Linked DNA regions of Tahibacter amnicola. The protein of the gene in region 2 binds, or shares a complex with, the protein of the main gene of each other region. Links are inferred from orthologs where the notes say so. Each region holds a gene or a part of one and is shown on either strand. Other genes may lie near its edges. The genes, in order: trxA and trxB.

What was found.
Region 1: the proteins of trxB (region 2) and trxA are in contact, whole or in part, in a crystal structure (PDB 1F6M), measured with the Escherichia coli proteins. The link is inferred for Tahibacter amnicola from one-to-one orthologs.

What each region holds. Positions count from the first base shown.
Region 1 is NZ_CP104694.1:1,297,479-1,312,428, forward strand. Bases 4,695-7,535 are described here. They hold trxA (thioredoxin TrxA), read right to left. Parts: upstream 6,358-7,535; coding sequence 6,031-6,357; downstream 4,695-6,030. Other genes in these bases: rho (transcription termination factor Rho), read right to left, coding at 4,695-5,793. Outside these bases: N4264_RS25785 (TOBE-like domain-containing protein), read left to right, coding at 1-222; N4264_RS05400 (NUDIX hydrolase), read right to left, coding at 227-1,162; N4264_RS05405 (hypothetical protein), read right to left, coding at 1,229-1,804; N4264_RS05410 (helix-turn-helix transcriptional regulator), read left to right, coding at 1,917-2,891; N4264_RS05415 (patatin-like phospholipase family protein), read left to right, coding at 2,941-3,894; more of rho, read right to left, coding at 3,982-4,694; N4264_RS05435 (type II secretion system protein N), read left to right, coding at 8,121-8,786; N4264_RS05440 (PDZ domain-containing protein), read left to right, coding at 8,734-9,057; type II secretion system secretin GspD, read left to right, coding at 9,069-11,117; type II secretion system ATPase GspE, read left to right, coding at 11,114-12,592; N4264_RS05455 (APC family permease), read left to right, coding at 12,653-14,071; N4264_RS05460 (LysE family translocator), read left to right, coding at 14,187-14,840; N4264_RS05465 (amino acid permease), read left to right, coding at 14,942-14,950. UniProt on the Escherichia coli protein: Participates in various redox reactions through the reversible oxidation of its active center dithiol to a disulfide and catalyzes dithiol-disulfide exchange reactions.
Region 2 is NZ_CP104694.1:2,447,966-2,462,864, forward strand. What follows is about bases 432-3,221. They hold trxB (thioredoxin-disulfide reductase), read right to left. Parts: upstream 2,413-3,221; coding sequence 1,450-2,412; downstream 432-1,449. Other genes in these bases: N4264_RS10440 (GNAT family N-acetyltransferase), read right to left, coding at 432-1,402; ald (alanine dehydrogenase), read left to right, coding at 2,706-3,221. In the rest of the region: aat (leucyl/phenylalanyl-tRNA--protein transferase), read right to left, coding at 1-236; more of N4264_RS10440, read right to left, coding at 233-431; more of ald, read left to right, coding at 3,222-3,773; N4264_RS10455 (DNA translocase FtsK), read left to right, coding at 3,897-6,242; N4264_RS10460 (hypothetical protein), read left to right, coding at 6,247-7,335; outer membrane lipoprotein periplasmic chaperone LolA, read left to right, coding at 7,348-7,995; N4264_RS10470 (tetratricopeptide repeat protein), read left to right, coding at 8,003-9,796; N4264_RS10475 (replication-associated recombination protein A), read left to right, coding at 9,851-11,221; N4264_RS10480 (MFS transporter), read left to right, coding at 11,218-12,405; N4264_RS10485 (DMT family transporter), read left to right, coding at 12,402-13,262; N4264_RS10490 (EAL domain-containing response regulator), read right to left, coding at 13,352-14,899.

The DNA.
Region 1 (14,950 bases), 1.1 Mb from region 2 along the record:
CACCTGGAACTGGATGTACCGGCACTGGGGCAGACACTCGAAGCGGAGCTCGGTGGCGACGAGGCACAGCGCCGCTCGCTCACCACCGGCGTGACAGTGACCGTCCAGCCGCGTCACCTGACCGTCTTTCCAATCGATTCGAAGACCGGCAAGCCGGACCTGCAACGGCGGCGTGTCGTGCACCCGCGCTACGGTCAGGCGGCGATCGCGCGCTGGCGTTAAGCGCTCACCGCCCCCACCAGGCGCCCGGAAAGTAGACGCCGGGCGCCGGCCGCTCGCGGAAGACTTCGTGGCGGAACCGGAACAGTTCCGCCGGACGGCCGCCCGTCGCAGGCGCCAGCCGGCCGGTTCCCTCGACCAGTCCGGCGCTTTCCACCAGTCGGCGGAAGTTCTGCTTGTGCAGGCGGTTGCCGCTCAGTGCCTCCACTACCTGTTGCAGCTGCAACAGGGTGAATTCCGGGGCGAGCAATTCAAAGACGACCGGGCGGTATTTCAGTTTGCCGCGGACGCGCCCCAGCGCCGTCGCCAGTATGCGCCGGTGATCCAGCGCCATTGGCCGCCCGCCGGCAGCGGGCGGGGAATCGCCTGCGCCACGTTCACGCAGGGCTTCGGCAACCAGTCCGGCCTCCCACAGCAATTCGTAACGCTCCAGCGTGCGCTCCGGATCCCAGGGCGTGGCATCCAGGCCGAAGGTGAGGTCGACCCGTTCGCGTTTGCGCTTGTCGCGTCCGGCCCAGGCATGCAGGCGCGGGGCGAGGTCGCGCTCGATCAGGGTCGGCCGGCCGTTGCGCCAGTCTTCCCAGGGCAGGTAGCCGTACCAGTCGCGCCAGTGGGCGCCCAGCCGCGCGGGCATGGACTGTTCGCGCACGAGGGCCAGATAGGCGGTCGAGATGACACGCCCGCCGCCCATGCGTTCGCGCGGGTCGCGATAGCGGTCGCCAAAGGTATACAACTGTTCGACGTAGCCAAGCTGGAAGCCGGTCTGCTGCGAGACCCAGTCGCGAACGCCGCGTTCCAGCGTCTGGTGGGCCTCCAGGTCGAGCGGGCCGGAGGGCAGGGCCTCCTCGCCGCTCGGGTCAGCCACCGTCAGTACGCGCGGCGCCTCGGCGGTGACCGCAATGATGACGGCGTCAAGGCCGATATGGATGGACGACTCGGGCATGCGCCCAGAATAGCGGACTTGACGCGTCGTTTACCGCCCGTTCCCTGCACGCTGGCACAGGCGCCGTCAGGGTTTCTCGACGCGGATGCTCGCGTCGTCGTAGTCGAAATAGCGGATGCGCGTGGTCGACTTGACGCCCATGAATGCCCCTTGCGATTCCAGCTGAAGCGGCAGGCCTGATTTCTGCGAGATCCACACCTTCACGTCGGCGCGATGCGGCTGTGAAATGGTGTAGTTGTATATATTGGCCGGCTCGCCGTCGACGGTATCGCTGCCGGCCGCCTGCACGGTCATGTCGCCTTCCAGCTGCTCAAGTGTCTTCTGGTTCCGGTACTGGCCGACGATCTTGCCCACCGGCATCGGCAGGCGGATGCTGCGCCCGTCGATTACCGTGTAGGCATCGTCGCCAACGATGACCTGCTCGGCCTGCCCCTGGCCGGTGACGATGTGGTAGCGGTCCGGGGCGACAAAATCCATTGACGAGATCTGCTGTCCTTTCTTCACATCCACCACCGTGGCGCGAAAACTCTTGGCGGCCAGGAACTTGGAGAATGCCGCATGCAGATCTTCCCGCGGTGACGCGGCAGCGGCAGTGCTGGCGAAGGCAAGGACCAGTGCGAGGAGGGACGGGCGGCGCGGCATGGATGCACTCCAGGGGTGCGGCAGAGTCGGGCACTCGCAATGCTATACGCAAAACCGGGCGACGGACCGACGGGGCTGGCGAAGCAGCGGCCCTAGCCGCCACAATCGGGACATGGACCGATACGAACGCATCTTAAGTCTGCACCGCATCCTCAAGGCCTCGCGCTATCCGGTCAGCCTGCAGCGGCTAAAGGACGAGCTGGGATGTTCCCGCGCCACCCTGTACCGCGATGTCGCTTTCCTGCGCGATGCGCTCGGCGCTCCGATCGAGAGCGGCGAGGGCGACCAGGCCGCCTTTCGCTACGATGGCGCGGAAGCCGAGCGGTTCGAGTTGCCGGGCCTGTGGCTGACCAGCGACGAGCTGTCGGCCCTGCTGGCACTCAACGCGCTGACGGCCAAGAGCGGGCCGGGCATCCTCTCCGATGCGCTGGCGCCGTTCGAGAAACGGATCGAGGCGCTGCTCTCGGATCACGTCAGCGGTAGAAAACTGCCGGTTGAGCGCATTCGCGTCATCGCCAGCGGAAATCGCAAACTGGACGAAATCAGTTTTCGCGTCGTGGCTGGCGCCGTCGTGGCGCGACGCCAGCTGAAGTTCCGCTATCGCGCTCGCTCCACCGGGCAGACCACCGAACGCCAGGTCTCCCCACAGCGCCTGGCGCACTACCGCGACAACTGGTATCTCGACGCCTGGGACCATGAGCGCGAAGGACTCCGCAGTTTTGCCGTCGACCGGATCGCGGCCCCGCAGATGCTCGATGCCGAGGCGATCGATCGCGACGACGCCGAACTCGACAAGCATCTGGCCGCCAGCTACGGCATCTTTTCCGGCGCGCCCAAGGCCTGGGCCACGATCCGCTTTTCGCCGCATGCCTCGCGCTGGGTGGCCGACGAACACTGGCATTCGCAGCAGCAGGGCGCATTTCTGTCGGATGGCCGTTACGAACTGAAGGTGCCCTACAGCAATTCCAAGGAATTGCTGATGGATGTCCTCAAATACGGACCGGATGCCGAGATCGTCGCGCCGCTGAGTCTGCGCGAGGAAATGAAAATCCTGCTGCAGCTGTCGATCGGGGCGTACCAGGCCTGATCGGCGGCACCCCGCCACGCTTTTGTCCCTGAGGATCCGCGTACCGGCCATGAATACGCCCGTCGTTGTCGCCAACCCCGAACCGCCGCGCCGCAGCGCGATCTCCCTGGTCCTCGGATCGGGCGGCGCGCGCGGATACGCCCATGTCGGCGTGATCGAGGAGCTGCAGGCACAGGGCTATGTCATCCAGTCGGTCGCCGGCAGCTCGATGGGAGCGCTGGTCGGCGGGGTTTTCGCGGCCGGCAAGCTGGAGGCTTATCGCCACTGGTCGAGCAGCCTGAAGACCTTCGACGTGCTGCGCCTGGTCGACTGGACCTGGCGGGGCGGCGGACTGATCAAGGGGCACCGCGTCATCAGCGCGCTGCGCGAGATGGTCGGTGACATCGATATCGAAGACCTGCCGATCAGCTATACCGCCGTCGCGGTCGATATCGACGCGCAGCGCGAAGTGTGGTTCTCACGCGGCTCGCTGTTCGACGCGATCCGTGCCTCGATTTCGATTCCCACCGTCTTCCGGCCACACCTGTACCAGGGGCGTCGCCTGGTCGATGGCGGCCTGCTCAATCCCGTGCCGGTGACGCCGACGCTGCGCGACCTGACCGACGCGACGATCGCCGTGGACGTCAACGCGGAAGCCGAAGGGATCTCCGAGCGCGAAACGCCGATCACGCGTCCGGAAATCGTCGAGCCGGTATCGGCGGATTCCGCGGGATTCAGCTTTTCGCGGATCGGTGCGGCATTCGAGCGGTTCATGGAAAAGCGATCACGGCGTGTCGCCGTCACCGAGCCGGGCCTGCTGGAACTGTTCGCCCGCTCGCTCGATGTCGTGCAGGAAACCCTGACCCGCTACAAGCTCGCTGCCCAGCCGCCGGATCTGGTGATCTCGATTCCGCGCAATGTCTGTGCGTTCTATGAGTTCCAGCGCGCCGACGAAGTGATCGAGGTGGGCCGGCTGCGTACGCGCGAGGCCCTGGCGCGTTGGCAGCGCGCGCGGCGCGGCTGATATCCGCCGGCAGCCGGTTCCCGCCTGGAACCGGGAAACAAAAAAGGCCGGTTTCCCGGCCTTTTTTTACGTCTCGGTCAGCGGCGATCAGCCACGCTTCATCGAGTTGAAGAACTCGTCGTTGGACTTGGTGTTCTTCATCTTGTCGAGCATGAACTCCATCGCGCCGAGTTCGTCCATCGGATGCAGGAGCTTGCGCAGGATCCAGATCTTCTGGAGCAGGTCCGGTTCGATCAGGAGTTCTTCGCGGCGCGTGCCCGAGCGATTGATATTGATGGCCGGATAGACGCGTTTCTCACCGATACGGCGGTCAAGATGCACTTCCATGTTGCCGGTGCCCTTGAACTCTTCGTAGATGACCTCGTCCATCTTCGAGCCGGTATCGATCAGCGCGGTGGCCAGGATGGTCAGCGAGCCGCCTTCTTCCACATTGCGCGCGGCGCCGAAGAATCGCTTGGGGCGTTGCAGGGCATTGGCGTCGACACCGCCGGTGAGCACCTTGCCCGAGGACGGCACGACCGTGTTGTACGCGCGCGCCAGGCGGGTGATGGAGTCGAGCAGGATGACCACGTCCTTCTTGTGTTCGACCAGGCGCTTGGCCCGTTCGATCACCATGTCGGCGACCTGCACGTGGCGCGCGGCCGGTTCGTCGAAGGTGGAGCTGATGACCTCGGCGCGCACGCTGCGCTGCATTTCGGTCACTTCTTCCGGGCGCTCGTCGATCAGCAGGATGATCAGGTGCACTTCCGGATGGTTGTTGACGATGGCCTGGGCCACGTTCTGCAGCATCATCGTCTTGCCCGCCTTGGGCGGCGAGACGATCAGGCCGCGTTGGCCCTTGCCGACCGGCGAGATCAGGTCGAGGATGCGGCCGGTGATGTCTTCGGACGAGCCGTTGCCGCGTTCCAGGTGGAACGACCGGCGCGGGAACAGCGGCGTGAGGTTCTCGAACAGGACCTTGTTCTTCGACGCTTCCGGCGGCTCGCCGTTGATGTCGTCGACCTTCAGCAGCGCGAAGTAGCGTTCACCGTCCTTCGGCGGACGGATGCGGCCGGTGATGTAGTCGCCGGTGCGCAGGTTGAAGCGCCGGATCTGGCTGGGGCTGACGTAGATGTCATCCGGGCCGGCCAGGTACGACTCGTCGCCCGAGCGCAGGAAGCCGAAGCCGTCCTGCAGGATTTCCAGTACGCCTTCGCCCCAGATGCCGCCGCCGCTGCGGGCATGCGCCTTGAGGATGTTGAAGATGACGTCCTGCTTGCGGGCGCGGGCGACACCTTCCTGGATACCGAGGCCTTCGGCCATGTCCAGCAGCGCCGCGGCCGGCTTGCGCTTGAGCTCGGTGAGGTTGATCAGCGGACCATTGCCGCCGCCATTGCGCTCGTCGGGAATTTCGTCCTCGTAATTGCCGCCGCGCATCTGCTGCTGGCGATTCTGGCGATTACGGTTGCGGTTGCGCCCTTCGCGGCGGCTGCCCTGGTGCTGGCCCTGGCCGTAGCCCTGGTTCTGGCCCTGCGGGCCTTGGCCGCCCTGGCCCTGGGCGCCGTTGCCGCCGTCACCGGAGGCGGCGTTGCCCGAATCGGCGCGGTCGCCGCTGAAGAGGTCCTGCGTGTTCTGGCGTTCGGCCGGCGCCTCGTCGCGCGGCGCGTGTTCGCGCAGCGACAGTGGCTCGCGGGGTGCCGATTCGCGCGGCTGGGTGTCGCGCGGGGCGGCTTCACGGCGCTCCGGCGCTTCGCCGGCCTGGGCCTTTGCCTCCGCCTTGGCGGCAGCCGCTTCCGCCTTGGCGGCGGCTCGGGCGGCCTGCGCTTCGCGCCGCGACGGGCGGCTTTCGGCAGGCGGATTGTCGGGACGCGCATCGGCCGTTGCGGCCGAGCCGTTTTCCTTGTTCTCGATATCAGACACGGGCAAACCTCGCATGGGCGCCGTTGGCCGGCAATCAACTCGCCGGCGGGATGGAATCAGGGGGTGAACCGGAAGGGGTGGGGCGCTGCGCCCCGAAACGCTTCGGCTACGTTAGCACTGTGAAATCGGTGCGTAAAGCGGCAGACCGGCGGACTTTGCTTTCGACGCGACAGCGCGCCGGTGCCCTGCGGGCCCGCGCGCCGGCCGGTGGGCCGAGGCGCGGGGGGCCGCGCTGGATCAGATGGTGCGGTCGATCAGCTGGGTGAGCTGGTTCTTGGAGACGGCGCCGATCTGGGTGGCCTCGATCTTGCCGTTCTTGAAGATCATCAGGGTCGGGATGCTGCGCACGTTATAGTTGCGCGGCGTCTTCTGGTTGTTGTCGATGTTGACCTTGACGACCTTCATGCGGCCTTCGTAATTGGCCGCCAGTTCGTCGAGGATCGGCGCGATCATCTTGCAGGGGCCGCACCATTCAGCCCAGAAGTCCACGAGCACCGGTTCGGCCGAATTGAGCACGTCGGTTTCGAAGGAATCGTCGCTGGCATGGGCTATGAGCTGGCTCAAGGGAATTCTCCGTCTGAAGGATTTCCGCCAAACTGCGGAAATGTCTAGGTTTGGGCTACACTCGCGGACGTCGCGAACAGCAGCGGGAAGCGGGTAGCATGGCCGAGAGGGCGGAATTTGAGCCCAATCGACCGAGCGTTTCAAGTTGGGACCTCAATATGGGGTACTGGCAAGCTTCCTCAAGTGTGGTGCGTGAACCAGCGGCGAGGCGCGCCGGCCTACTGGCCATCATGAATGTCCGAACACGTACTAACTGACAGTTTTTTCGACAATTTCGACCTGCACCCGCGTCTTCTGGCCGGGCTGCACGACAGCGGCTTCACGCGTTGCACGCCGATCCAGGCGCTGACCCTCCCGGTCGCGCTCGCCGGCCGCGACGTCGCCGGCCAGGCCCAGACCGGTACCGGCAAGACCGGCGCCTTCCTGATCGCCGCGATGCAGCGCCTGTTGACGGTCCCGGCCCTGGCCGAGCGCAAGGAGACCGATCCGCGCTGCCTGATCCTCGCACCCACGCGCGAGCTGGCCATCCAGATCGACAAGGATTTCAAGAACCTCGGGCGCCATACGGGCCTGCGCTCGGCCCTGATCTACGGCGGAGTGGACTACGACAAGCAGCGCGAACAGCTGCGTGGCGGCGTCGACATCATCATCGCCACGCCCGGCCGCCTGATCGACTACTTCAAGCAGCATGTGTTCAGCCTGCGGGCCGTCGACGTGATGGTCATCGACGAAGCCGACCGCATGTTCGACCTCGGTTTCATCAAGGACGTGCGCTTTGTCCTGCGCCGCCTGCCGGCGCGCGACCGCCGCCTGGGCCTGCTGTTCTCGGCCACCTTGAGCTACCGCGTGCTCGAGCTGGCCTACGAGCACATGAACAACCCGGAGAAGCTCTCCGCGGAGACCGAATCGGTCACCGCCTCGCGGGTGCGCCAGGCCGTCTATTTCCCGGCGACCGAGGAAAAGATGCCGCTGCTGCTGAATCTGATGTCGCGCGACGAGGTCCTGCGCAGCATCGTGTTCGTCAACACCAAGATCGCCGCCGAACGGGTAACAACGCGCCTGGAGCGCCACGGCTTCCGTGTCGGCGCGCTATCCGGTGACGTGCCGCAGCGCAAGCGCCAGAAATTGCTTGAGCGGTTCCAGAAAGGTGACGTGGATGTGCTCGTCGCCACGGACGTGGCCGCGCGCGGACTGCATATTCCCGCGGTCAGCCATGTCTTCAATTACGACCTGCCGAACGATCCGGAAGACTACGTCCACCGGATCGGCCGGACGGCGCGCCTGGGCGCGGAGGGCGATGCCATCAGCTTCGCCTGCGACATGTACGCCATGGGCCTGCCGGACATCGAAAGCTACATCGAGCAGAAGATTCCGGTGGCAACCGTCACCACCGACCTGACCGTGGCGCCACCCCGCCGCGAGCGGCCCGCGGTGGTGAGCGACGACGACAACGATGACGCGGAAGCCGCGCCGGCTGATGCGGCACCGGCCGAAGCGGCGCCCTCGGGTGCGCCGAAGCGTCGCCGGCGCCGCCGGCGGAGCGGCAGCGGTGATGGTGGACGGTCCGGCGGCGGAAATTCCGCACCGCCGACGCCGCCGGCCGCGCAATGAACCAGGCTGGCCAGTGATGGCCGGCCCGGCGGTCCTTCGGGGTCGCCAACCCTCCGGGGCGGATGATCGCGGGGGGACCGGGCAGCAGTAGCGGGTCGGCGCGAGGCAGGAAGATCGCCGCCGATCGTGGGGACAGGGGAAAGAGCAGGGCCATGCCGTATTTCGCCGAGTGGACCAGCACGGATATCGAACGCGCGTCGCGCCTGACGGCCCAGGCTGTCTGTGCCGCGGCGGCCCTGCTGTGCGTGCTGATGGCGGTCCGGCTGGCCTGGGTGGCACTGCCGCGGGGCGTGGATCTCTCGCTCGAGCCGCTGCCGGTCGCGCCGGTGGAAGCCACCTCGGCCCCGGTCACGCTCTCCAAATGGCATCTGTTCGGCAGCGCCGGTCCGAGCCTGAACGATCTGGCCCGCTCGGCCCCGGCGACGCAGCTGCAACTGAACCTGCGCGGCACGATTGCCGAGGCCGATCCGCGCGAAGGCATGGCCGTCATCGCCGACCCGACCTCCGGGGAGCGGGCTTATCGCGTCGGCGACACCCTGCCGGGGGGCCATCCTGGATGCGGTCTACCCGGACCGGGTGGTTCTCCTGCACGACGGCGCCCAGGAGACCCTGGCATTGCCGTACGACCAGCCTTCCGCGCCACCGCCGGCGGGTACGCCCTCGGTGACACCGTCACCGGGTGGCACAGCGCCGGCGCCGGCGCGTCCGATTTCATCGCCGCCGGGGGTGCAGGGCGGAGTGGCGCCGGTATTCGTGCCGCCGCAGATGTCCCAGGGGGCGGTCGATTTCTCCAAGATTTCGCAACAGCTCAACCTTGATCCGGCCGCCCTGGCGCGCCAGGTGAATGCGCAGCCGGTGTTCGAGAACGGCAAGATGACCGGCGTACGCCTGGCCGGCGGTCCCGATGCGGCGCTGGTCGCCAAGCTCGGCCTGCAGCCGACCGACGTCGTCACCTCTATCAACAGCGTCCCGCTCGATTCGCCAGCGCGCATCCAGCAGGTCGTCAACACCGTCCAGAATGCCAGCCAGGTGACCGTCACGGTCATGCGCGATGGCAAACCCGTCACCCTCAGCGTGAACGTCAAATGATGCGTACCCTCATGACTACGGCTTCATTGCGCGGCATCGCCCTTGTCCTGGCGCTCGCGTTGGCTGCTCCCGCCGTGGCGCAGCCGCCGCCGTCCGCCGCCGGCAACCCGCCGGGGACCCACACGCTCAACCTGAAGGACGCCGACATCCAGGCGCTGATTGCGACGGTGTCGGAAATCACCGGACGCAACTTCATCGTCGGCCCCAATGTGCAGGGCAAGGTCAGCGTGATCTCGGCCAAGCCGATGCAGCCGGACGAGATCTACGATGTCTTCCTGTCCGTGCTGCGCGTTCACGGCTACGCCGCGGTCTCCGCCGGCAGCATGATCAAGATCGTCCCCGAGGCCATGGCCCAGGCCGAAGGTGGCAACAGCGTTGCCACGGCAGAATCGGGCGACGCGATCGTCACCCAGATCGTGCCACTGCGGCATGTGGCGGCGGCGGAGCTGGTGCCCATCCTGCGTCCTCTGCTGCCGCAGGGTGCCCAGCTCATCGCCCACCAGACCAGCAACTCGTTGGTGATCTCCGACCGCGCCAGCAATGTGCAGCGTGTCGCCGGCATCATCGCGCGCATCGACACCGTGTCCGATGCGGAGGTCGAGGTGATTCCGCTCGAGCACGCGAACGCGGCCGAGATGGCACGCACGCTCACCATCCTGGCCGACGACAAGGCGGCCCAGGCGGCCGGCGAGTCGCCGCGCATCCTGGCCGACGAACGCACCAATTCCATCCTGATCGCCGGCGCCAAGAGCGGCCGGCTGCGCATGCGCACCCTCGTCACGCACCTGGATACGCCCCTGCAGAAGGGCGGTGATACCAACGTGGTCTACCTGCGCTACGCCAAGGCCAAGGACCTCGTTCCCATACTGACGGGCGTTGCAGCGACGCTGAACAACGAGGCGCCGCCGAAGGAAGGCGCTGCCGCCAACAACAGCAACGCCACGATCCAGGCGCACGAGGAAACCAACGCGCTGGTGATCAGCGCCGCGCCGGCGGTGTTCCGCTCGCTCGAAGGTATCGTCCGGCAGCTCGACGTGCGCCGCGCGCAGGTACTGATCGAAGCCGTGATCGCCGAAGTCGCCAGTGAAACCGCGCGCGAGATCGGCGTGCAATGGTTTACCGCGCCGCAGACCCAGGGCGACAAGATCGGCCAGGGCGTCATTGGCGGCCAGCTCTTCAATGGACCAGGCGGCCAGCCGAACCTGCTGCAGATCGCCGCCGATCCGACAGGGCTTGCCAGTACCGCGGGCGGCCTGACCCTGGGCTACGTCGATGGCGTGGTGAACATCGGCGGCAAGGAGATCCTGAACCTGGGCGCCATGATCCGTGCGTTGCAGGGTGATGGCCGCTCGAACGTGTTGTCCACGCCGTCGGTGCTCACCCTCGACAACCAGGAAGCCATCATCAAGGTGGCGCAGGAAGTGCCGTTCAAGACCGGCCAGTACACCAATGCCACGGGGACGACGGGCGGCACGAATCAGGCACTCACGCCGTTCCAGACGATCGAGCGCAAGGACGTGGGCCTCACCCTCAAAGTGACGCCGCACGTTAACGAGGGCGATTCGGTGCGCCTGGACCTGCATCACGAATTGTCTTCGCTGGCGCCCTCCGTGGCCGGCGCGGTGGACCTGGTCACCAACAAGCGCGAACTGTCGACCAGCGTACTGGTCGCCGACAACGCCACGCTCGTCCTGGGCGGCCTGATGGACCACACGGCGTCCGACACGAACAACAAGGTGCCGGGCCTGGGCAGCATTCCGGTGCTGGGCAACCTCTTCAAGTACCGCAACAACAACGTTTCCAAGCGCGACCTGATGATCTTCCTGCACCCGCGCATCCTGCGCGATGCGGCGACCGAGCAGGCCGTATCCAGTGAAAAGTACAACTATATCCGCACCGAACAGATCCAGATGCGGCAGAACCGGGAAAGCCTGACGCCCAGGTCGCTCCAGCCGGTCTCGCCGGAAATGCACGATTTCCTGGCCGATCCGGACGGCCCGGCGGCGCCGGCGCCCGCCAAGGCGGGGGCGGCAGCCAAGCCGGCGCGGGGCAAGAAGTGACTGATGCACGACCGGCGCGCCCCAGCTTCGGCTTCGCGCGCCGCAACGGCGCCACGCTGGTGGCCTGGCACGACGACCACGCCGAGGTGGCCTGCCGCGAGGGCGTGAAACCCGAGGCGCTGGCGGAACTGCGCCGTTACCTGGGCGCGCCGATGAAACTGACGCGTCACAGCGCGGCTGATTTCGAGCAGTTGCTGCGCCGCCTGTACGAGCAGGGCGACGACGCGCGCGGTGTCGTCTCGGACATGGACGAGGCGCTGGATCTGAAGTCCCTCGCCGACGACCTGCCCGAGCCGGAAGACCTCCTCGAAAGCGACGACGACGCGCCGATCATCCGCCTGATCAATGCCCTGCTCACCGAAGCGGTGAAGGAAGGGGCCTCGGATATCCATATCGAGCCGTATGAGAATCGCCTGGTCGTGCGATTCCGCATCGATGGCGTGCTGCGCGAGATCCTCTCGCCGCAGAAAGCGGTCGCCAATGCGGTCGTCAGCCGCATCAAGGTGATGGCCAAGCTCGATATTGCCGAAAAGCGCCTCCCCCAGGACGGCCGCATCGGCCTGAAGATCGCCGGCCGGCCGGTGGACGTGCGTGTGTCGACCATTCCCGCCGGCCACGGCGAGCGCGTCGTGCTGCGCCTGCTCGACAAGCAGGCGGGTCGGCTGGATCTGGTGCAGCTGGGCATGTCCGCCGAGGACCGCGCGCGCATCGAGACGATCATCGAGCGCCCCCACGGCATTTTCCTCGTCACCGGCCCCACCGGTTCGGGCAAGACGACCACGCTCTACGCGGCGCTGCTCAAGCTCAACGATGCCAGCCGCAACATCATGACGGTGGAAGACCCGATCGAGTACTACATCGACGGCGTCGGCCAGACCCAGGTGAACACCAAGGTCGAGATGACCTTTGCCCGCGGCCTGCGCGCGATCCTGCGCCAGGATCCGGACGTCGTGATGGTCGGAGAAATCCGCGACCTGGAAACCGCCCAGATCGCCGTACAGGCGTCGCTGACGGGCCATTTCGTGCTGTCCACGCTGCACACCAATTCCGCGGTCGGCGCGGTCACGCGCCTGCGTGACATGGGCGTGGAGCCGTTCCTGCTGTCGTCCTCGCTGGTCGGCGTGCTGGCGCAGCGGCTGGTGCGCGTGCTCGATCCCGCCACGCGCGAGGCCTACGGCGCCACGCCGCGCGAGCTCGCCGGATTCGGCCAGCCGGCGGATACGCACGCCGTGCTGTACCGGCCTGCGGAAGGGCTCCCGGGCCGTACGTCCGGGTATCGTGGGCGAACCGGTATTTACGAACTCATCGCCGTCGACGAAACTTTTCGCCGTCTCATCCACGAAGGTGCATCGGAAGCCGACATGGAGCGCTATGCGCGCTCGCGCGGCCCGTCGATCGCCGATGATGGATGGAAGAAATGTCTGGCGGGCGTTACCTCCGTGGAAGAAGTCCTGCGGGTGACGCGCGACGACTGACGCTTTACTTCGACGCCGCTCCGGGCCGCGACGTCACAACCGTGCCCTGGGAGACTGCGCGTGACTCAAAGCGATTCGTCGTTTCATCGTTCCTTGACCCTGCTCGACGGCACCATGCTGGTGGCCGGCTCGATGATCGGGTCGGGTATTTTCATCGTCAGCGCGGACATTGCGCGCAACGTGGGGTCCGCCGGCTATCTCATCCTGGTCTGGCTGATCTCGGCCCTGATGACCATCGTCGGTGCGCTCAGCTATGGCGAGCTGTCGGCGATGTATCCGAAAGCCGGCGGCCAGTACGTGTACTTGCGTGAAGCGTGGGGGCGCCTGCCGGCCTTCCTCTACGGCTGGTCGTTCTTCACGGTCATCCAGACGGGCACCATCGCCGCCGTGGGCGTGGCCTTTGCCAAATTTGCGGCCTACCTGTTCCCGGCGCTGGGTGACCAGAACATCCTCTTCTCGGCCGGCGTGTTCAAGCTCAGTGCGGCGCAGCTGGTGTCGATTGCGCTGATCTTCTTCCTCACCTTCGTGAACAGTCGCGGTGTGGAGAACGGGAAATGGATCCAGACCGTTTTCACCCTGGCCAAGATCGTCTCCGTGCTCGCGCTGGTGCTCTTCGGCGTGTTCCTCGGTGCGCGTTCGGAAATCTGGAGCGCCAACTGGGCGAACGCCTGGCAGGGCGTCACTGCCGTGGATACCGGCACGGTCGCCCTCGCCCTGTTGCCGGCAATCGGCGTGTCGATGGTCGGCGCGCTGTTTTCGTCCGACTCCTGGAACAGCGTCACCTTCATTGCCGGCGAGATCCGCGATCCGAAGCGCAATGTCGGCCTCAGTCTGTTCCTGGGCACCGCGATCGTCTGCACCCTGTACGTCGTGGCAAACCTGATGTACCTGGCGGTGATGCCGCTGGACGGCATTGCGCACGCCGAAGCCGACCGCGTCGGTGTCGCCGCGGCGCAGGCCGCATTCGGTCCGGCCGGCACGACCGTGATCGCGTTGCTGATCATGGTGTCCACGTTTGGCTGCGTGAACGGGCTGGTGATGTCGGGTGCCCGCGTGTACTACACGATGGCCAATGACGGCCTGTTCTTCCGTCAGGTCGGTACCCTGAACAAGCGCGCCGTGCCGGGCTGGGGGCTGTGGCTGCAGGCGATTTACGCCTCGGTGCTGTGCCTGAGCGGCCGCTACGGCGATCTGCTCGACTACGTCATCTTCGTCGTGCTGCTCTTCTACATCCTCACCATCGCCGGGCTGTTCCGCCTGCGCGCCACGCGTCCGGAGGCGGAGCGCCCCTATCGTGCCTTCGGCTACCCGCTGTTGCCGGCGCTCTACATCGCGCTGGCGGTGGCGATCTGCGTGGCGCTGCTGATCTGGCGTCCGACCTACACCTGGCCGGGCCTGGGCATCGTGCTGCTGGGCGTGCCGACCTACTACTACCTGCGCCAGCGCGGCCAGGCGACACCGGCCCTGGATACGCCCTGACCGTTGCGGGCCGCCTTGCGTCGATTGCAAGGCGGCCCGCCGCCCGCGCGCCGCCACATGCCGCAAAATTCCAGCGGCGCCGCGGCGAATCTTCTATGCTCTGGCGGATATCCTCGTGGAGTCCGCCGCTATGCATTGGGATGTGGTTGCAGCCTTTACGGCGACGCTGCTGGTCATGTGCCTGATTCCCGGACCGGCGGTCCTGCTGGTCGTGGGCCACGCCGTGAAGTCCGGTTGGCGCGACAGTTTCTACGCCTCGCTCGGCGTGCAGGCCGGCAACGGCATCTACTACCTGCTGTGCATCGCAGGACTGGGCGCACTGCTCGCCACGTCGGAAACCGTCTTCCACATCATCAAGTGGATCGGTGCGCTCTACCTGATCTACCTGGGACTGCGCACGATCGCACTGGCGAAGAAGAACGCCATGCCCAGCGAAACAAGGACGGTTCCGCTGCTGGCGCGTCCTTTCCTGCAGGGCATGCTCGGGCAGCTGGCGAATCCGAAATCCGTGCTGTTCTTCGGCGCGCTGTTGCCGCAGTTTCTCGATCCCGGCTACCCGCTGCTGCCGCAATACGCGTTGTACGGCGTGCTGTGCTTCGTGGTTGAGGTGCCGATTCTCGCCGTCTACGGCTGGCTCGCGGCGCGTGGCAGCACGTTGTCAGCCAGCCCGCGTGTCGCCGTCTGGCGCGAACGCGTTTCCGGCGCCTGCCTGGTGAGCGTGGGCGCGAGCATTGCTGCCGTCCGCCGCACGGTGCAGGCGGCGAGCTGATCCTGTTGTTTCATCACCTGCCGGTGCGCAGCGTGCCGGCGGGCTTTCCGCAGTGACGGCTGGTGTTGCCAGCCGATGGAATGGCCAGCCAGGAGTGCTCCATGAGCTTG
Region 2 (14,899 bases):
CGCCGGGACTGGTGGACCGCGTCGGTCGCGAACACCATGCGAGGGTCCGGCGACCACCAGAGAATCGGCTCGCCTGGGGAAAACCAGGGGAAGATGCCGTGCCGGTACGCCTCCAGCAGCCGGGTGGGGCTGAGATCGCCGCCGGCTGCGAGCAGGCCGTTGGGCTCATGCAGGGCCTGGTCGATGCGCGGAAACGCTTCGCGGCTGCCGGGTCGGAGGATCGGTATGCGGATCACGGGAACTCGGGCGGGTCAGAAGGGGCGCCGTGGCAGACATGGTCCGCATAGGGCGAATGCCGTTCAAGCTCCGCGCCGTAGTCGCTGATGGCCCGCGCCTCGTGGCGCAGCGCATCGGCAATCGCCTGGCGGAAGCGCAGGTCCGCCACGTAGTGGAAGGACCGCGTGCGCCGGGGCAGAAACCCACGCGCCAGCTTGTGTTCGCCTTGTGCGCCGGGCTCGAAGCGCTGCAGCCCGTGGCGGATGCAGTAGTCGATACCCTGGTAGTAGCACAGCTCGAAATGCAGGCCGGGCACCGTTTCGAGGCAGCCCCAGTAGCGTCCGTAAAGGGTGGTCGCATCACGCAGGCAGAGCGCGGCCGCGATCGGCGTGGCGCCGCGGTAGCCGATGATCGCCACCACATTGCGCGGCAGGTGCTGGCCGAGGTGGCGGAAGAAGTCGGCGGTCAGTGCCGGATGGTTGCCCTTCTCCTGGAAGGTCGTGCAATAGCAGGTGTGCAGGAAACGCCACATCGCATCGTCGAGCTCGTCGCCCTGCACGATCTGCGCATGGACGCCGCTGCGTGCGACCAGCGCGCGTTCCTGGCGGATGTTCTTGCGTTTCTTGTGCGTGAGGGCGTCGAGGAAGTCGTCGAAATCGCGATAGGCGCGGTTGTGCCAGTGAAACTGCCAGTCCGATCGTGCCAGCCAGTGCGGCGTGTCGAACAATTCCACATCGCGGGGTTGTAGAAAGTTGACGTGGGCCGTCGAAAGCTGGCGCCGGTCGCATTCCCCTCGGATGGCCTCGATGAGATGGCGTTGCACGGCGGGATCCGGGCTCGTGCCGGCCAGAAGGCGCGGGCCGCTCACCGGTGAGTACGGGACAGCCGCCAGCAGCTTGGGATAGTAGTCGCGGCCACTGCGTTCGTACGCGGCGGCCCAGGCCCAGTCGAATACGAATTCGCCGTGCGAATTGCCCTTGAGGTAGAGCGGTGCGGCGCCGATGAGCGCACCGTCGCGGTACAGGCCCAGATGGTGCGGTTGCCAGCCCCAGTGGGAGCGGATGCAGCCGGTGCGTTCCAGGCCTTCCAGGAAGGCATGCGACAGGAAGGGACTGTCATCGGGCCGCAGGGCATTCCAGGCGGCGGCGTCGATGTCGGCGAGGCGGGGATGGAACCGCACATCCATGGGGAGGAGGGGCAGGGCGGCGGCAGCCGCCCCGACCGCGCTTCGGCTCAGCCGGCCAGGCCGAGCTTGTCCAGGTATTTCTCGGCGTCGAGTGCCGCCATGCAGCCGAAGCCCGCGGAGGTCACCGCCTGGCGATACACCTGGTCGGCAACGTCGCCCGCAGCGAATACGCCGGGAACGCTGGTCGCCGTTGCGCCGCCTTCCAGGCCGGTACGAATCCGTATGTAGCCATTCACCATATCGAGCTGGCCTTCAAACAGCGCCGTGTTCGGTGTATGGCCGATCGCCACGAACATGCCGGTGACGGCCAGGTCGCGGGTGGATCCGTCCTGGGTGCTCTTGATGCGAACGCCGGTCACGCCGGTCGTGTCGCCCAGAACCTCGTCGACGTGGTGGTTCCAGACGATTTCCACCTTGCCGGCGCGTTCCTTCGCGAAGAGCTTGTCCTGGAGGATCTTCTCGGCGCGGAACTTGTCGCGACGATGTACAACTGTGACTTTGCTGGCAATGTTTGCAAGGTATAGCGCTTCTTCGACGGCGGTGTTGCCGCCGCCGATCACGGCCACGTCCTGATTGCGGAAGAAGAACCCGTCGCAGGTCGCGCAGGCCGAAACGCCCTGGCCCTTGTACTTTTCTTCCGACTCCAGGCCCATGTACTTCGCCGTGGCGCCAGTGGCGATGATGATCGCGTCGGCGGTGTAGGTGCCGCTGTCGCCGGTCAGGCGGAAGGGGCGCTGGGACAGATCGGCCGTATGGATGTGATCGAGCACGATCTCGGTTTCAAACCGCTGTGCATGCGCCAGCATGCGCTCCATGAGCTGCGGCCCCTGCAGCCCCTCCACGTCGCCGGGCCAGTTGTCGACGTCTGTCGTCGTCATCAACTGGCCGCCCTGCAGCATTCCGGTCACCAGCAGCGGCTTGAGGTTGGCGCGCGCGGCATATACCGCGGCGGTATACCCGGCGGGGCCTGAACCGAGAATCAGCAGGCGACTGTGCTTGGGGGTGCTCATGTATAATCCCTCGCCGCTTTTTGGCGGCCTTGAACGTATCGATATTCGCGTCGGGCACGGGTTTCATACCCGCCTCGGTCCCGCCGTCCGTGAAAACAGTCCCTCAATCCTGCATGCCTCGGCGTACGCGCCGTAGGCCGTGCAGGCGGCACGAGGATCCGGAAGGATGGGGAGAATGCGCGAGCGATTCAAGGGCACGACCAGAAGCTAAGCATGGGCTCGGGAGGGCACCGGGCGTAGCGCCGCGTACCGTGGCGGTGATTGAGCTTTCATAACATTGAGGAATTGCTGAGATGCGTATCGGTATCCCGTCGGAAACCAAGACCCTGGAAGGGCGCGTCGCGCTCGTGCCGGCCGCCTGTGCGGACTTGGTCAAACGCGGTCATGAGGTGTTCGTGCAGTCTGGCGCGGGCAACAAGAGCGGCTTCACGGACGCGGACTTCACCCGGGTCGGCGTGAAGATCGCGGCGGACGCCGACGCGCTGTACGAAGCCGGTGAACTGATCGTCAAGGTCAAGGAACCGATCAAGGGCGACCTGGAACGCCTGAAGAAGCACCACCAGCTGTTCTGCTACCTGCACCTGGCGCCGGAACCGGAACTGACCAGGCGCCTGCTCGACATCGGCCTGACCGGCGTGGCGTTCGAGTCGGTCGAGGAAGCCGACGGCTCACTGCCCCTGCTTGCGCCGATGTCGATCATCGCCGGCCGCATCGCGATCCAGGTGGGTACCCATCTGCTGCATCAGCCGATGGGCGGCAAGGGCAAATTGCTCGGCGGCCTGCCGGCGACCGAGCGTGGCAAGGTCGTCGTGCTCGGTGCGGGCGCGGCCGGCGGCAATTCGGCCGCCCTGGCGGCTGCAGGTGGCGCCAACGTCGTCGTGTTCGACAAGCGCCCGGACCGCCTGGCCCAGATGATGGCCCTGGGCACCAACGTCACCGCGCTGTATCCGTACGAAGAATACGTCGCGCGCGAAGTGGCCACGGCCGACCTCGTCGTCGGCGCCGTGCTCATTCCCAGCGCCAAGGCCCCGCACGTGGTAACGCGTGACATGGTCAAGACGATGGAGCCGGGCAGCGTGCTGGTCGATATTTCGATCGACCAGGGCGGCTGCTTCGAAACCGCCCGTCCGACCACCTGGGCCGAGCCGACCTACCTGGTCGACGGCGTCACGCACTTTGCGGTGACCAACATGCCGGGCGCCGTGCCGCAGACCTCCTCGCAGGCGATCTCGGCCGCGATCCTGCCGTATGTCCAGCGCATGGCTGCCGGTTCGCAGTGGCGCGAATTCGAACCGCTGCGCCGCGGCATCAATGTCGACAACGGCCAGATCGTGCACCCGGCGCTCAAGGGCCTGGTCTGATCCAACGCCGTGCCTGCGCAAACCCCGGCCTTGGCCGGGGTTTGCCGGGGATCGGTCATCCGGTCCCGCATCCGCTGCCGCATTGCTTCAAAGATCCTAACTGGTAACAATCGCTTAGACGTAATTCCTAAGGTGCGGCTTCCGGTGGCGCGTAATTCCAAAGCAACTCCGACCACGGCCGCCTCCGAGCAGACCCACAAACGTCTGCGCGAAGTCGCGTTCATCCTGCTGCTGCCCCTGGTCGTGTACCTGGTGGCCTGCCTCCTGAGCTACAGCCCGCAGGACCCTGGCTGGTCCCACGCCGGCGAGCCCGAGCGTATTCATAACTTCGGCGGCGCCGTCGGCGCCTGGATTGCCGACCTCGCGTTCTACTTCTTCGGCGGGCTCGCCTACGTCTTTCCGGTCCTGCTGCTGGTTGCCGTCGGCATGGGCATCCTGCGGCCGCGCGAGGATGAAGCCACGTCCGCGCTGGAGCCGTCGTTGCGGCTGGTCGGGTTCGTCGCGTTCTTCCTGTCGGGCACGGGGCTCGCTCATCTGCATTTCACCGGGCCCAGCCAGCTGCCCGAGAAGGCCGGTGGCATTCTCGGCAAGATGGTCGGCGGCGGCCTGCTGCACGGCTTCGGTTTCCTCGGCGCGACACTGTTCCTGCTGGCGGCCTTCCTGATCGCGGTGACCTTTGCCACCGGCCTTTCCTGGTTCAAGCTGATGGACGCGATCGGGCGCGGCCTGATCACGGCCGTGGGCTGGATCGGCGGCAGCCTGAAAAAGGCCGACGACGCGCGGGTTGGCCGCGCCGCGCGGATCGAACGCGAGGAAGTGCGCAAGGTCGAGACCGTCAAGCAGGCGCGGCGAGAGCCGGTACGTATCGAAAAGCCCTCGACGGGCCCGATCGAGAAAAGCGAGCGGGCCGAGCGCGAGCAGCAGATCCCGCTCTTTGTCGGTGCCGCTGTCGATGGCGACCTGCCGCCGCTGTCCCTGCTCGATGATCCCAAGCAGCAGAGCAAGGGCTATTCGGAAGAAACGCTCAACGTGCTCTCGCGCCAGGTCGAGCTCAAGCTCAAGGACTTCCGTATCGAGGCGCAGGTGGTCGGTGTCTTTCCCGGCCCGGTGGTGACGCGATTTGAAATGGAACCGGCAGCCGGTGTGCGCGGCAGCCAGATCTCCAACCTCGACAAGGACATCGCGCGCGGCCTGTCGGTCGTCAGCGTCCGTGTCGTGGACGTCATTCCGGGCAAGAACGTCATCGGCCTGGAAATCCCCAACGCAAATCGTGAAATCGTATACCTGTCGGAGATCCTGCGCTCTGACAAGTACGACGCACAGAAATCGCCGTTGTCCCTGGCGCTGGGCAAGGATATCGGCGGCCGCCCGGTGGTGGTGGACCTCGCCAAGATGCCGCACCTGCTGGTTGCCGGTACCACCGGTTCGGGCAAGTCCGTCGCCGTGAATGCGATGGTGCTGAGTCTTCTGTACAAGGCCAGCGCCCGTGACGTCCGTCTGATCATGATCGATCCGAAGATGCTCGAGCTGTCGGTTTACGAAGGTATTCCGCACCTGCTCGCACCGGTCGTCACGGACATGAAAGAAGCCGCCAACGCGCTTCGCTGGTGTGTGGCGGAGATGGAGCGGCGCTACAAGCTGATGGCTGCCGTGGGCGTGCGCAATCTCGCGGGCTTCAACAAGAAGGTCAGCGAGGCGGACGAGGCGGGCCAGCCCCTGCTCGATCCCCTGTTCCGCCCCGATGCGTCGCAGCCGGAACGGCGCGCCGAACCGCTGCAGACCTTGCCCTACATCGTCGTCATCATCGACGAGTTCGCCGACATGATGATGATTGTCGGCAAGAAGGTCGAAGAGCTGATTGCGCGCCTGGCGCAGAAGGCGCGCGCCGCCGGCGTGCACCTGATCCTGGCCACGCAGCGTCCGTCGGTCGACGTCATCACCGGCCTGATCAAGGCGAACATTCCCACGCGCATCGCCTTCCAGGTGTCCTCGAAGATCGATTCGCGCACCATCCTCGACCAATCCGGTGCCGAGACGTTGCTGGGTCACGGCGACATGCTCTACCTGCCGCCCGGAACGGCCACGCCCGAGCGCGTCCATGGCGCCTTCGTCGATGATCACGAAGTGCACAAGGTAGTCGAATGGCTGCGCGCGCAGGGACGTCCCGAGTATGTCGAGGGCGTGCTGATGGAAGTGCAGACGCTCGGCGATGGCAAGGTGATCGGAGAGACCGGCCTGCCGGAAGAGCTCAGCGAAGGCAACAGCGAATACGACGAACTGTACGACCAGGCCGTGCGCATCGTGACCGAATCGCGCCGCGCGTCCATCTCGGGCGTCCAGCGCCGCCTGAAGATCGGTTACAACCGCGCTGCACGCCTCATCGAGTTGATGGAACAACAGGGTATCGTCAGTGCACCGGAGCACAACGGCAACCGGACCGTGCTGGCCCCGCCGCCGCCGGAGCTGTAACGCGATGAACACCACTGTCCCCGTCATGTCATCCGCCGAACTGCGCCGCGCGCGCCGGATGACCGTTGGCCTCGCCGGCCTGATCTATCTGGCGGGATGGGCGATGGTGACGTTTCCCCTGCCGTTCAGTGACGCAGGTCCGATGCCGCCGTGGCCGGTGATGATCGACTACCTCCTGACCGTACCGGCCATCTATGCCTTCCTGCACCGCCGGGAACCGCGACGGGCCTTGCGCGGTGCGCTGGCTTTGGCGGGTTTTGGCTATCTGCTGGCGAGCTGGATCCTGCCGCCGCTCGCAGGTCCGTTCTGGGACACGCTGCGTGGTCTGCGCAACCTCAGCCTGGCGATCGGCGTTGCGATCGAACTTGGCATCCTCTTCCTGTTTTTCCGTGCGCTCGGCGGCCTGCGGCGGGCCGAAAATCCGGACTACGCGTTGACCGGCGTCGTCGAGAAAGTGTTTGGCCCCGGCTTCGTCACGCGCATCCTCGCTTTCGAACTGCGTATCTGGTTCATGGTGTTCGCACCGCCGCGCTGGAAATGGGCCTATCGGGGTACCCGCCATTTCAGCTACCACGCCAAGGATGCGAACCTGGCCAACCAGCAGGGCTTCCTGGTCCTGATTGCGGCCGAGCTCCCTGTGGCGCACCTGCTGGTTTCCCTGTGGAGCTCCCTGGCGGCCTGGATCTTCACCGGACTTTCCCTCTATTCGCTCGCGTTCCTGTTTGCGCATTACCGCGCGACGCAGCGCTGCCCGATATCCCTGGATGACAGGCAGCTCTACCTGCGCTACGGAATGTTCCTCTCCGAACAGGCCATAGCACTGTCGCAGATCGAGTCCATCACCCTGCACCGTGGCCCGGTAACACGCGACAGCACGCAGCTGCGCCTGTGCGAATCGGGCGACCCGAATGTCTGTATCCGCTTGCGCAGCCCCCAGGCGGTGGCGGGCCTGTTCGGCCGTGAGCGGCAGATTGAAATCATCTACCTGGGCGTCGACCAGCCGCACGCGTTTGTCAACGCCGTGCAGACAACGCTGGCGTCTACGGAATCTGTGCCGACGGCCGCTGTCCATACGGCACCCTTTACCTCCTGACGACGGAAAACCATGCGAACTGTCGCTGCCCTACTGATGATGCTCGCCGCACAGGCTGTTTCCGCCGCCACTGCCCGGGAGCAGCTGGATACCTTTGCCAAGGGGCTCCGTTCACTCTCCGGCTCGTTCCAGCAAACGGTGTTCGACGCGAACGACAAGCCCGGCAAGGAAACCCGTGGGACGCTCGCGCTTGAAGCACCGCGACAGTTCCGCTGGGACGTCAGTAAGCCCTACGCGCAGCACATCATTGCCGATGGCATGCACGTATGGATTTATGACCCGGATCTGGAGCAGGTCACGGTACGTAATCAGGGCATCGAGGAATCGCACAGTCCGCTGACGGTGCTGACCGATCTTTCACAGCTGGATCGCGAATACGTCGCCACCGAAGCCGGCGAGCGCGACGGGGCGCAGTGGCTGCGCCTGAAATCCAAGGCGAAAGAGGCCGATTTCGAGTATGCCGAGCTCGGCTTCACCACGGCTGGCCTGACGCGCATGGTGTTCAAGGACACGCTCGGCAATCGCACCGAAATCCAGTTCTCCGACTGGAAACGCAATGCGCCGGTGACGCCGGGTACGTTCACGTTCAAGCCGCCGGCGGGCGTGGATGTGATCGGCGAGGTCAAACCCGAAGCCGAAGTGCATCCCGTCAAGGACTAGCCGGCCCATGGATCGGCAGGGGTGGCTGCAGCAGGCGATGGCAGCATTGCAGCACGCGCAGCCGGCGCAGGCCGCTGCCCTGCTGAGGGAGGCGCTGCACGCTGATCCGACGGATGCGGAAGCGGCGCGGCTGTTGTCCGCCGCGCTGCTGGCAACGGGTGACGGCGAGGGGGCACTGCGGGTTCTGGACGAGGCCCTGAGCCACCGGCCGCAGTGGGCGCCGCTCCATGCCGCCCGCGGCGAAGTGCAGTCCCGCCTGGGGAATACCGCGGAAGCCGAAGCCGCTTTCGAAGCGGCGCTCCGGATTCAGCCGAACGACCGCGTTGCCTTGCGGTCGCTGCTGCGGCTCTGGTTGCAGCTGTCCCGTCCGGCGCAGGTACTCGAGCGCATCGACCGGACCTTCCCGCACGCGATTCCCCCGGATTTTCTGCGTATCCGCGCCGAAGCACTGATCGCCGCCGGGCGGGGCGATGACGCAGCGATGCTGTCAGCCGGATTTGGCGCGGACCGCTCGTGCCTGGCGGCTGACCTTCAGCTGGCGTTGTCACTGTCGCAGGCGCAGCAGGCGGGTGCAGCGGAATCCCTGGCGCGACGGTTGCTGCCGACACACCGGCCCGAGGCCTGGTTTGCGTTGGCGCGGGCGTTGCTGGCGCAGGACCGGCTGGGCGAGGCGGAAGCGGCGCTGGTGGAAGTCGTCCGTCATGCCCCCGGCCACCTGCTGGCGCAGGAGGATCTCGTGCAGCTGCGCTGGACCCGCAGCGGCGACCCGGCGATTGCCACGGCGGCACTGGACGAGGCGCTTCGGCGCGATCCGGCGTGCACGGCGCTGCTCGTCCACAAAGCGCGTTTGTACGACTATGCGCGCGGGCCGGAAGCCGCCCGGGCATTGCTCGCCGATGCCGCACGGCAGCGGCCGGACGATGCCCTCCTGGCCCAGGCCTGCGCGGAATTCGCGTTGAAATTTGATGCGGCTGTCGCGGTGCGCGACGCCGAGCGCGCCTGGCAGTTGGCGCCACAGCGCCCTGGCGTCGCCATTGCGCTGGCGGACGCCACGCTGGCCGCCGGACAGCCCGATCGCGCGTTGCGCCTGGCAACGGCCTTGCTGGCGCAGGATCCGGCCGACCAGCACGCACTGGCTGTACAGGCCGTGGCCCTGCGCCAGCTGGGGAAACCGGAATACGGCGAGCTCTACGACTACTCGCGGTTTGTTTCGGCAACATTGCTGGAGACGCCATCTGGCTGGAACCGTCTGGAAGACTATCTCGGCGATCTGGCTGGGGCCCTGCGCCGGATGCACTTGGCCAAGGCCCATCCGGTGGGGCAGTCCCTGCGGGGTGGCACGCAGACCCACCAGGAACTCGAAAAGAGCGAGGATCCGGCCATTCGTGCATTCTTCCAGGCGATTGACGGACCGATCCGGCGCCATCTCACGGCGATCGGGCCCGGCTCGGATCCACTCCGCCGTCGCTACAGCGAGAACTACGCGATCCGCGGCATCTGGTCGGTGCAGTTGCGCGCGAGCGGATTCCACACGAACCATTTCCACCAGGAAGGCTGGTTCTCGTCCGCGTGTTACATCGACCTGCCGCCCGCGATCTCGGACGACTGCCAGGATGGCTGGCTTCAGTTCGGGCAACCGGGCTATCCCACATCACCGCCGACAGGGCCAGATCATTTCATTCGCCCGCAACCGGGGCTGCTGGCGCTGTTTCCATCCTATTTCTGGCACGGCACGGTGCCCTTCACCGGCTCGCCGGACCACACGCGCCTGACCATTGCCTTCGACATCGTACCGGCCTGAAGCCATTGGTCGAGGCCGGGCCAGCAGCCCGGCGTGAGCGGTTATCATCGCCCCATGTCCCGCCGCAAACCCGCCAGCACACATGGATTGTTCGCCGAGCCGCAGGGTTTGAAGCCGCTGGCCGAACGCATGCGCCCGCGCAGCCTCGACGAAATCGTCGGGCAGACACGCCTGCTCGATCCGGGTAAACCGCTGCGACGCGCCATCGAGGCGGGGCACGTGCACTCGATGATCCTGTGGGGGCCGCCCGGTTGCGGCAAGACCACACTGGCCCTGTTGCTGGCGCGCTACGCCGAGGCCGAGTTCCGCGCGATATCTGCCGTGCTGTCGGGCCTGGCCGACGTGCGCGTGGCGCTGGAGGAGGCAGCCGCGAATTTTGCCCGGGGCGTGCGGACCGTGCTCTTCGTCGATGAGGTGCACCGCTTCAACAAGGCGCAGCAGGATGCCTTTCTGCCGCACATCGAGAAAGGCGTGATCCTTTTCATCGGCGCGACGACCGAAAACCCGTCGTTTGAACTCAATTCCGCCTTGCTGTCGCGCTGTCGCGTGCACGTGATGGAAGCCGTGTCGGCCACCGACATCCAGCGTGCGCTGGAGCGTGCGCTACACGATGCGGAGCGCGGGTTGGGCGGGATGGCTCTGCGACCGCATGCCGATGCGCTGGGCCTGATCGCCCAGGCCGCCGACGGCGATGTGCGACGCGCCTTGACCTTGCTGGAGATCGCCGCGGAGCTGGCCGATGGCGGCGTGATCGACGAGGTGACGCTGGCGCAGGTGCTGGCCGATCGCACCCGCCGATTCGACAAAGGGGGCGAACAGTTCTATGACCAGATCTCCGCGCTGCATAAATCTGTGCGCTCGTCCGACGCCGATGCGGCGCTGTACTGGGTCACGCGCATGATGGATGGGGGCTGCGATCCGGCTTACCTCGCGCGGCGGCTGACACGAATGGCGATCGAAGATGTCGGCCTGGCCGACCCGCGTGCCCTCAGCATGGCCCTGGAGGCCTGGAATACCTACGACCGGCTCGGTAGTCCCGAGGGGGATCTGGCTCTGGCGCAGGTGGCGGTGTACCTCGCAGTCGCCGCCAAGAGCAATGCCGTGTACGTCGGATTCAACGAAACGAAGGCCGAAATCGCGGCGAACGGTACTCTCGAGGTACCCGTTCACCTGCGCAATGCGCCGACCCGGCTGATGAAGAATCTCGGCTACGGTGCCGGCTACCAGTACGACCACGATGTTGAGGGCGGGGTAGCGCTAGACCAGCAGTGCCTGCCCGATGCCCTCGTCGGACGCCAGTTCTACCGGCCTACCGAGCGGGGGCTGGAAGGAAAAATCGCGGAGAAGGTGAACGCGCTGCGCCAGGCCCGCGAGGCGGCGCGTTCCGCATCGGCGGAGCCTAAGGGCCGGAGGTCGCGCGCATGATCGCGGCCTTGCGTTCCCTGCCAGCCACCGTCTGGTTGCTGGGCCTGGTCAGCCTGGTCAACGACACCGCCAGCGACATGATCTACCCGCTGGTGCCGCTGTATCTGTCCGGCGTGCTGATGGCGGGTCCAAAGGTCCTGGGCCTGATCGAAGGCGTCGCGGAGGCGGCTGGCAGCCTGCTGAAGCTGGTTGCCGGCGTGATGGCTGACCGTTTGCGCCGGATGAAGCCCTGGGTCGTGGCGGGCTACAGCGTGGCGGGATTGGCGCGTCCGATGATTGCGTTCGTCACGGGCTGGGGCGGCGTGCTGGCCTGCCGGTTCGCCGATCGTCTGGGCAAAGGGCTGCGCGCGGCGCCGCGCGACGCGCTGCTGACCTTGAGCGTGGATCCGTCGCGCCGTGGCATGGCGTTCGGCCTGCACCGCGCAATGGACAATCTCGGTGCCGTGGCCGGCCCGCTGGTCGCGGCGGGACTGCTGGCGGCCGGGTTTTCGCTGCGGCAGGTGTTCTTCGCGGCGATTCTTCCGGCGTTGGTGGTGATCATCCTCACCCTTGTCATCCGCGAGCCGTCGCATCCTCCGGTGCTCAAGACCCAGCCGTGGACCTGGCACCTGGGCGATTTTCCGCCGGCATTCCGGCGTTATCTGCTTGTGCTCGGGCTGTTCACCCTGGGCAACTCGTCGAACATGTTCCTGCTGCTACGCGCGCAGGAGCTGGGCCTCACCGCGAGCGAGATCCCACTGGCCTGGGCCGTGGTGTGTGGCGTGGCAGCGGTGCTGAGCACGCCGCTGTCGGCGCTGTCCGATCGCATTGACCGGCGCCGGTTGATCACCGGCGGCTGGGCGATCTACGCGGTGTTCTACGTCGTCTTCGGATTGCTGCCGCCCACACCCTGGCTGATCTGGCCGATGTTTGCGTTCTATGGCGTCTTCCTGGCGGCCACCGAGGGGGCCGAGAAGGCGCTGGTGGCTGATCTCGTGCCAGCCGAACGTGCCGGCACCGCCTTCGGTTGGTACAACCTGGTGGTCGGTCTGATGCTGCTTCCGGCATCGCTGGTGTTTGGCTGGCTGTGGAGCGACATCCAGCCGTTGGCGGCATTCGGCTTCGGCGGCGTCTGCGCCCTGGCGGCCGCGGTATTGCTGCGGGTCTGGGTGGCGCCTCCGGCGGGATCCAGGGCCATCGGATGACGCCGTATCTGCGTGGCATCCTGTGCATGCTGGGTGCGGTCGCTGCGTTCTCCTTCATGGACGCAGGCCTCAAGGCATTGTCTGCGCACTACGGTGCGATGCAGGTGGCAGCGCTGCGCGGCCTGGCGTCCTGGCCGCTCATCGTCCTGTGGTCGGTCGCCAATGGCGGTGTTGGCCAGCTGGTGCGGGTGCGCTGGCCCTTGCACCTGCTCCGAGGGGCGTTGTCAGTGGCGATGCTGTCGTCGTTCGCCTACGCCCTGCGCTACCTGCCGATGACCGAGGCGTATTCACTGTTTTTCGTCGCCCCGCTGATGATCACCGCCCTGGCCGGACCCATGCTCGGCGAACGGGTGGGCTGGCGCCGATGGGTGGCGATCGGCGTCGGACTGGGCGGCACGCTGGTGATCCTGCGGCCGAGCGGCGAGGGTATGCTTTCGTTGGGCGGTGCCGCCGTGCTGGTGTCGGCGGCGAGTTATTCGATTTCCGCGATCACCGGCCGCATTCTCGGACGCACCGACAGTACGCCCGCGATGATGTTCTGGATGATCACATTGCTGTGCGTGTTCGCGACGGCGTCGGCGCTACCCGATTGGAAGCCGGTCCTCGCGCAGGATGTCTGGTTGCTGGTCGGCGTGGGACTGAGCGGTACGCTGGGGCTCTACGGCATCACGGAAGCGTTCCGGTTGACGCCGGCGTCCGTCGCTGCGCCGCTGGAGTACACCGCACTGGCCTGGGGCCTGCTGTTTGACTGGCTGTTCTGGAGCACCCTGCCCGAGGCGCGAATGGTGACTGGCGCAGCGATCATCGTGATTGCAGGCCTGTACCTGCTCAAGGGGGATCGCGGTCACGAGGGTTGACGGTGCACAAGCTACCTGGCGCAGCCGCTGGCGCAGGTCGCGCCAGCGGCTGTAGTGGCGCGGTGCCGCGCGCCGGCGGAAGACCAGGATCAGCGCACGTCGTGCGCGATGATCTTTTCCGGTTCCTGCAGGAAGTTGCCCTGTACGAAGTTGACGCCACAGCTGAACAGGATCGACATGCTGGCCGCGTCTTCCACGAACTCGGCGACGGTGAGCTTGCCCGCGTGGTGGGCCTGGTCGCACAGCTCCTTGAGTTTTTCCTGGTTTTCCTTGTGCTTGGGCAATTCGGCCATGTAGCTGCGGTCGAGCTTGAGATAGTCGACGTCGATATGCTTGAGCAACTGGAAGGAATTCAGGCCTGACCCGAACTGCTCCAGGGCGAAGCCGCAGTGCAGTTGCTTGAGGCCGTGGGCGAAGGCGCGTGCCGGCTTGAGGTTGGTGACGACCTTGCTCTCCGGCATCTCGAAGACCAGTGCATCGCCGCGCAGGCGCGCATTCTTGAGCTGCTGCGCCACCCACGGCAGCAGGGTCTGGTCTTCGAGCGACTGTGGGGTCAGCTTGATGAAGAACGTGGTCTTGTTGCCGGCGCGTTCGCGTTCCACCAGGGCCTTGATGGCGTGCGCGATGACCCAGCGGTCGATCTGCGGCATCAGTCCGTGCTGTTCGGCGATCGGCAGGAAGAAGTTCGGCGTGATTTCGCCCTTGGGCCCCTGCATGCGCAGGAGAATCTCGAAGAACTCGCCATCGGCGCCATGCAGGCTGATGATCGGCTGGTTGAACAGGACGAAGCCGTTGTTGGCCAGGGCGTCCTGCACCAGCTTGAGCCAGTGGCGCTGCTTTTCTTCCGCGGCTTTGTCCTGTGCCGCCGGATCGAAAATGTTGATGCGGTTGACGCCTTCGTTCTGCGCCGCGCGCAGCGTGGTATTGGCCTGGCCGAGGATGGCCTGGGCATTGGCGTTCTTTTCGCTGATCAGCGTGCCGCCGATGCTCATCGTGACGCTGATCGACTGCTTGCCGATATCGAAGATACGGTCTTCGAACGCCTTGCGCAGCGTCTCGGCGACCTTCTTGGATGATTCGTGATCGCGATCGATCAGCAGCACTGCGAACGTGTGGTCCGCGAAACGGGCGGCGACGTCCACCTCGTTGAGGTGGCGGCGCATCAGGTTGGCCAGGTCGCCCAGGAGCAGGTCGGTGTTGCCGATGCCGATCGTGTCGAGCACCTGCTTGAAGTTGTCCGGTTCCAGCAGCAAGAGGGCGCGGTCGCTGCGGCCGCCGGCCGCATGGGCGATCGCGCGGTCCAGTTCGAGCAACAGGTGCTGGCGGTTGAACAGGTCGGTGACGAGATCCTTCGAGCGCAGGGCGTCGAGTTCTTTCTCAAGTTCCGGATTGGCAGTCTGCTGGCGGAAGATGATCTGCTGGCAGGGCTCGCCCTCGTAGCTGGCCTCGGCGAACTCCATCACGGCATCGAAGGTGGAACCGTCGCCGCGCTGCGCCTTGAGGTTCAGCTTCTGCGGCGGTTTCTCGCCCTTGGAGAGCTTCTTGAGCAGGGTCTTGAAGTCGTCGGCGTCGTCGGGGGCGATCATGTCGAGGATCGACATGCTTTCGATGTCCTCGAACTCGTCGTAGCCGAACAT